Regions from separate parts of the Litchfieldia luteola genome, predicted to be linked through region 1. Evidence: a T-box and tRNA genes for the amino acid it is inferred to sense, from the RefSeq annotation. Region 1 holds a T-box; the other holds one or more tRNA genes.
What was found. A T-box is a leader RNA that pairs with one kind of tRNA and senses whether it is charged. The one in region 1 lies ahead of tyrS (tyrosine--tRNA ligase), so its partner is inferred to be a tRNA-Tyr.

Region 1 (3,384 bases):
TGGGTTCTTCCCGTCCTTTTTTATTTCTAAAAAGGATAGTATTAAAAAGGAGCGTGTGTAGACACGCTCCTTTTTTGATGAATTTATTTAATTAAATAGTATTTTTTCTTACCTCTACGAATTACAGTAAATTGTCCTTCGATACGATCTTCTTTAGTTAAGACATAATTTACTTCTTGAATACGCTCACCATTTATATAGATAGCCCCATTTTGAACATCTTCACGCGCCTGACGTTTCGATGGAGAGATTTTGCTGTCGACTAATAAGTCAATTAGACCTACTTCTGCTTCACCTTTTAGTTCATATGATGGAACATCTTTAAAACCCTGTTTAATCTCATCAGCAGTCAAGCTCCCAATGCTTCCACTGAATAGTGCCTCTGAAATTTTAACAGCCTGAACTAATGCCTCATCTCCATGTACAAGTTTTGTCAACTCCTCAGCAAGTGCCTTTTGAGCTGTTCGCTTCTCAGGAGCATTTGTTGTTTCATTTTCTAGATGTTCAATTTCTTCTTGGCTTAGGAAAGTGAAGTATTTTAAATAACTTACCACATCTCTGTCATCCGTGTTAATCCAAAATTGATAAAATTCGTACGATGATGTCTTCTCACGGTCTAACCAGATTGTTCCTGATTCTGTTTTGCCAAACTTCGTACCATCTGATTTAGTTACAAGAGGAATCGTTAATCCAAAGGCCTTTGCATTTTCCGTAGACTTTCTAATTAACTCTAGTCCAGCTGTAATATTCCCCCACTGATCACTTCCACCTATTTGCATTCTACAGTTTTGTGTTTCATATAATTTTAAGAAATCATAAGATTGCAAGATCATATAAGTAAACTCTGTGTAAGAAATTCCCTCTTCAATTCTTGTTTTAACTGAATCTTTTGCAAGCATATAATTTAATCCGAAATTTTTACCAACATCTCTTAGAAAAGTGATTACATCTAAGTTACCTATCCAGTCATAGTTATTTGCAATACTCGCTGGATTTTCTACTGCTTCAAAATCTAAAAATCGAGAAAGCTGGGCCTTAATTTTTTCACTCCAGCCTACAACCGTTTCTTGTGGGTTTAACGTTCGTTCATTCTTTTTCCCACTCGGATCTCCAATCAAACCTGTTGCTCCACCTACCAGGGCAATTGGTTGATGCCCAGCTTGTTGAAATCTTCTCAAAGTTAACAGGGCTGCTAAATTTCCAATATGAAGACTGTCTGCAGTTGGGTCAAAACCACAATAAAGTTTAATTTTCTCTTCACTTAATGTCTTTTCTAACCCCTCACTATCTGTTACTTGATTAATTAGTCCTCTAAATTCCAAATCCTTTAGAATATCCATCCCTTATTCTCCTTTTCATAATTATTTCGTGTAATAAACACAAAAACTCGTCTCTTCATAATGAAGGGACGAGTTAATAGTCGCGGTACCACCCAACTTAAGGACAACAAAAGTCCTTCGCTTAGAAAATTAACGGTTAGACCGTCTTTTGCTACTGAATACTAAATTGCAATCTGGCAATTGGCATTTCACAAAAGATGCTCAAGGAGGTAATTCACACGATATCTTTGTACTGATTTCCACCAATCATCAGCTCTCTGAGATGATTCGAACTAAGTTGAAACCATCGTTAACAGTGAGATATGTATTACTAATTCCTATCATAGCTTTACTATTTATATGTAATAGTTTTTATCATATCGAGAATTTATTGTCAAATTAAATCTTGGAAAATGACAAATAAATATAAATGGTGACAAGGATTGTGCTATAATTAACTTGATTTTTAGGGGGATTGATTATAGATGAACCACAATAAAGAAAAATGGGTTGAAAGATTAGTATCCATTAAAGATTTTCTATTCCACAAAAGAGCAAAAAAGACCGCAAATATAACATATAGCGTAGTCTGGAACTTATTTTTATTATTTTTGATATTTGGACTAATTGGTATATCATTTGCCGGTGGTGCCGGTGCTGGCTATTTCGCATCTCTAGTAAAAGATGAACCACTACGCCCATTTGAGGATATGAAGAAGCATGTTTACAATTATGAAGAAACAACGGAAGTATATTTCGATAACAATGTGTATTTAGGGAAACTCAGATCAGATCTAGATAGAGTAGAAATTACTTTAGACGAAGTCTCTGATCACTTAAAAAATGCAGTTATTGCAACTGAAGACGAATACTTTTATGAGCATAACGGTGTAGTACCTAAAGCAATTTTACGTGCAATTTTTCAGGAAGTAACAAACTCCTCCGTTCAAACCGGTGGAAGTACATTAACTCAACAATTAATTAAAAACCAAATACTTACAAACGAAGTTTCATTTGACCGTAAAGCAAAAGAAATTCTTCTTGCCATGAGACTCGAAAAATTCTTTGAGAAAGATGAAATTCTTGAAGCTTATCTAAATATGGCTACATTTGGGCGTAATTCATCTGGTAGAAACATTGCAGGTGTACAAACAGCTGCTAAGGGAATTTTTGGGGTGGACGCTAAGGACTTAAATCTTGCACAAGCTGCTTTTATCGCAGGTTTACCACAAAGTCCTTTCAGATATACACCGTTTACAAATAAAGCAGAAGTAAAAACAGATTTAGAGCCTGGTTTAAATAGAATGCAAACTGTTCTTAAACGAATGTTGGATGGTAAATATATCACACAAAAACAATATGATGAGGCAATTAAATATGATTTACGTGCTAATTTAACACCTTATAAAGCCTCTCCAACTGACCAATATCCGTGGTTAACTAGTGAAATAGAGCTAAGAGCTACTGACATTCTATTAAAAAAGCTTGCGAAAGAAGATGGATACGAAGAAGAAGACCTGACTGCAGATGAGAATTTACAAAAGTACTATAAAAATTTGGCAAATCAAAATTTACGTCAAAATGGGTATCGAATTTATACTACTATTGATAAACAGATTTATGACAAGATGCAAGAGGTTGCAAAGAATTATGAATATTACGGACCAGATAAGCCTCAAATTAAGAAAAACCCTGACACTGGGGTAGATGAGGAAGTAATGGAACCAGTAGAAACAGGTGCTGTGTTAATTGAAAATAGCACTGGTAAGATCATTAGCTTCGTTGGTGGAAGAGATCATACAAGAGAACAAACAAATCATGCTACCTTTGCATTACGTCCAAATGGTTCTACTATGAAACCATTATTAGTATATGCTCCTGCTATTGAGCTTGGAGAATTACAACCAGGGTCAGTTATTGCAGATGTACCTCTAAAGCTGCCTAAATATGAACCTAAAAACTATGGTGGCACTTTTGACGGACTAATGTCAGCAAGACATGCATTAAAAATGTCTAGGAATATACCTGCTGTTAAAACATATGCAAATATATATAAACAGCGTCC
Region 2 (3,384 bases), on a different contig from region 1:
AAGTTCCGACCCGCACGAAAGGTGTAACGATCTGGGCACTGTCTCAACGAGAGACTCGGTGAAATTATAGTACCTGTGAAGATGCAGGTTACCCGCGACAGGACGGAAAGACCCCGTGGAGCTTTACTGCAGCCTGATATTGAATTTTGGTACAGCTTGTACAGGATAGGTAGGAGCCGTAGAAGCCGGAGCGCCAGCTTCGGTGGAGGCATCGGTGGGATACTACCCTGGCTGTATTGAAATTCTAACCCTCATGCGTGATCCGCATGGGAGACAGTGTCAGGTGGGCAGTTTGACTGGGGCGGTCGCCTCCTAAAATGTAACGGAGGCGCCCAAAGGTTCCCTCAGAATGGTTGGAAATCATTCGCAGAGTGTAAAGGCACAAGGGAGCTTGACTGCGAGACCTACAAGTCGAGCAGGGACGAAAGTCGGGCTTAGTGATCCGGTGGTTCCGCATGGAAGGGCCATCGCTCAACGGATAAAAGCTACCCCGGGGATAACAGGCTTATCTCCCCCAAGAGTCCACATCGACGGGGAGGTTTGGCACCTCGATGTCGGCTCATCGCATCCTGGGGCTGTAGTCGGTCCCAAGGGTTGGGCTGTTCGCCCATTAAAGCGGTACGCGAGCTGGGTTCAGAACGTCGTGAGACAGTTCGGTCCCTATCCGTCGTGGGCGTAGGAAATTTGAGAGGAGCTGTCCTTAGTACGAGAGGACCGGGATGGACACACCGCTGGTGTACCAGTTGTTCTGCCAAGGGCATCGCTGGGTAGCTATGTGTGGAAGGGATAAGTGCTGAAAGCATCTAAGCATGAAGCCCCCCTCAAGATGAGATTTCCCATAGCGCAAGCTAGTAAGAACCCTGAAAGATGATCAGGTTGATAGGTCAGAGGTGGAAGCGCGGTGACGTGTGGAGCTGACTGATACTAATCGTTCGAGGACTTAACCACTTATTCTTTACTTGAATGTCTTATCGTTATCTAGTTTTGAAGGAACAAAAATTTCCTCTTGATAATTTCTATAAAGATATTATAATAGAAATTGTCTTATTAAATAAGTCTAGTGACAATGGCGAAGAGGTCACACCCGTTCCCATGCCGAACACGGAAGTTAAGCTCTTCAGCGCCGATGGTAGTTGGGGGTTTCCCCCTGTGAGAGTAGGACGTTGCTAGGCTTGTATTTTAATAAATAGTATTTCCTAATATTCCACAGTAGCTCAGTGGTAGAGCTATCGGCTGTTAACCGATCGGTCGCAGGTTCGAGTCCTGCCTGTGGAGCCATTCTGGAGAGCTGTCCGAGTGGTCGAAGGAGCACGATTGGAAATCGTGTAGGCGGTTACCACTGTCTCAAGGGTTCGAATCCCTTGCTCTCCGCCACTATAACTTATATATTGGCCCCTTGGTCAAGCGGTTAAGACACCGCCCTTTCACGGCGGTAACACGGGTTCGAATCCCGTAGGGGTCACCATTAAACACATCTGGAGGATTAGCTCAGCTGGGAGAGCACCTGCCTTACAAGCAGGGGGTCGGCGGTTCGATCCCGTCATCCTCCACCAACGTTTTTTCGCAAAGCGAAAATAACGTTTCATATTTATTATCGCGGGGTGGAGCAGTCCGGTAGCTCGTCGGGCTCATAACCCGAAGGTCGCAGGTTCAAATCCTGTCCCCGCAACCAAGGTCCCGTGGTGTAGCGGTTAACATGCCTGCCTGTCACGCAGGAGATCGCCGGTTCGATCCCGGTCGGGACCGCCATATGTTGGCTCAGTAGCTCAGTTGGTAGAGCAAAGGACTGAAAATCCTTGTGTCGGCGGTTCGATTCCGTCCTGAGCCACCATTTTTTAATACAAATTAATAATTTGCCGGTGTAGCTCAGTTGGTAGAGCAACTGACTTGTAATCAGTAGGTCGAGGGTTCGACTCCTTTCGCCGGCACCATTCCTTTTTTTGTGGAGGGGTAGCGAAGTGGCTAAACGCGGCGGACTGTAAATCCGCTCCCTCCGGGTTCGGCGGTTCGAATCCGTCCCCCTCCACCATTTTTTTTAAAACTTAATAGGGGCATAGTTTAACGGTAGAACAGAGGTCTCCAAAACCTCCGGTGTGGGTTCGATTCCTACTGCCCCTGCCAAATTTTTTTGTCTATGGCGGTTGTGGCGAAGTGGTTAACGCACCTGATTGTGGTTCAGGCATTCGTGGGTTCGATTCCCATCAGTCGCCCCATTTTATTTTAAATAATATTTTATCAATAGAGCTTCTTCATTGGGCTATAGCCAAGCGGTAAGGCAACGGACTTTGACTCCGTCATGCGTTGGTTCGAATCCAGCTAGCCCAGCCATTTTGCGGAAGTAGTTCAGTGGTAGAACACCACCTTGCCAAGGTGGGGGTCGCGGGTTCGAATCCCGTCTTCCGCTCCAGACGGCGGCATAGCCAAGTGGTAAGGCAGAGGTCTGCAAAACCTTTATCCCCGGTTCAAATCCGGGTGTCGCCTCCAAAAAAGACCATCCTTTTTATCATGCCGGGGTGGCGGAACTGGCAGACGCACAGGACTTAAAATCCTGCGGTAGGTGACTACCGTACCGGTTCGATTCCGGTCCTCGGCATATTTTCAACTTAGACATACGAATAATGGCAATATTTTGCCGGTGTGGCGGAATTGGCAGACGCGCACGACTCAAAATCGTGTTCCTCTGGAGTGCCGGTTCGACCCCGGCCACCGGTATTACTAGATAGCTAAAAACGCTGATAAATCAAGCTTCACACTTAATTGTGTGAGGTTTTTTTATGTTCTCATTTAACTATAACTGTTAGCTCAAATAATCAATGCATTCTACTCACATTCACTTTAAACCATCAATTACAATTTGGAAGAAACCTTTTATAAATTGTAACGTATAAGCTATTAGGACACTTATTTACATATTTTCTATCGAGTTTCTCGTTATTTTTTGAAATAGAGGTGACATTTAGTGAATGTTTTACGAATTAGTAAAAAGTTGTTAATGTTAATAATGCTACTGGTTGTAGCTGGATGTGCAAATGAAGAGAAGGTATTTAAAGAGGAAGTAGTGGAAGAGAAGATTATTGTCGGTGAAAATACTGAATATGAGTTAAATGGTACTTTAACCCTACCGAAAGATAATCAAGAGGCGCTTCCAGCTGTTGTTTTGATACACGGTTCAGGTCCGAGTGATCAGGATGAAACAGCATTTGCATATAAGCCTTTTCGTGATATTGCCTGGGGCCTTGCTCAACAGGGTATTGCTGTTATTCGTTATGATAAAAGGACGTATGCTCATGGTAATAAAATGGCACAGCAAATTAGTGAGATAACTGTATATGAGGAGACAGTCGAAGATGCAATTCGCGCAGCACAACTACTAAAAAAAGATAA

Region 2: it encodes a tRNA-Tyr, which carries the amino acid that the T-box ahead of tyrS (tyrosine--tRNA ligase) is inferred to sense. The anticodon was not compared.

The regions. Positions count from the first base shown of each region.
Region 1 is NZ_JAGGKM010000004.1:366,420-369,803, forward strand. Features, by position in the region: gene tyrS (tyrosine--tRNA ligase) at 84-1,340, opposite strand; T-box leader at 1,402-1,673, opposite strand; gene J2Z26_RS13855 (transglycosylase domain-containing protein) at 1,805-3,384, shown strand, end outside.
Region 2 is NZ_JAGGKM010000001.1:1,089-4,472, forward strand. Features, by position in the region: partial or broken rRNA gene J2Z26_RS00005 (23S ribosomal RNA) at 1-948, shown strand, start outside; rRNA gene rrf (5S ribosomal RNA) at 1,057-1,172, shown strand; tRNA gene J2Z26_RS00015 (tRNA-Asn) at 1,204-1,278, shown strand; tRNA gene J2Z26_RS00020 (tRNA-Ser) at 1,283-1,374, shown strand; tRNA gene J2Z26_RS00025 (tRNA-Glu) at 1,391-1,465, shown strand; tRNA gene J2Z26_RS00030 (tRNA-Val) at 1,478-1,553, shown strand; tRNA gene J2Z26_RS00035 (tRNA-Met) at 1,596-1,672, shown strand; tRNA gene J2Z26_RS00040 (tRNA-Asp) at 1,674-1,749, shown strand; tRNA gene J2Z26_RS00045 (tRNA-Phe) at 1,756-1,831, shown strand; tRNA gene J2Z26_RS00050 (tRNA-Thr) at 1,856-1,931, shown strand; tRNA gene J2Z26_RS00055 (tRNA-Tyr) at 1,945-2,029, shown strand; tRNA gene J2Z26_RS00060 (tRNA-Trp) at 2,048-2,121, shown strand; tRNA gene J2Z26_RS00065 (tRNA-His) at 2,138-2,213, shown strand; tRNA gene J2Z26_RS00070 (tRNA-Gln) at 2,254-2,328, shown strand; tRNA gene J2Z26_RS00075 (tRNA-Gly) at 2,333-2,407, shown strand; tRNA gene J2Z26_RS00080 (tRNA-Cys) at 2,411-2,484, shown strand; tRNA gene J2Z26_RS00085 (tRNA-Leu) at 2,508-2,593, shown strand; tRNA gene J2Z26_RS00090 (tRNA-Leu) at 2,632-2,712, shown strand; gene J2Z26_RS00095 (alpha/beta hydrolase family protein) at 2,960-3,384, shown strand, end outside.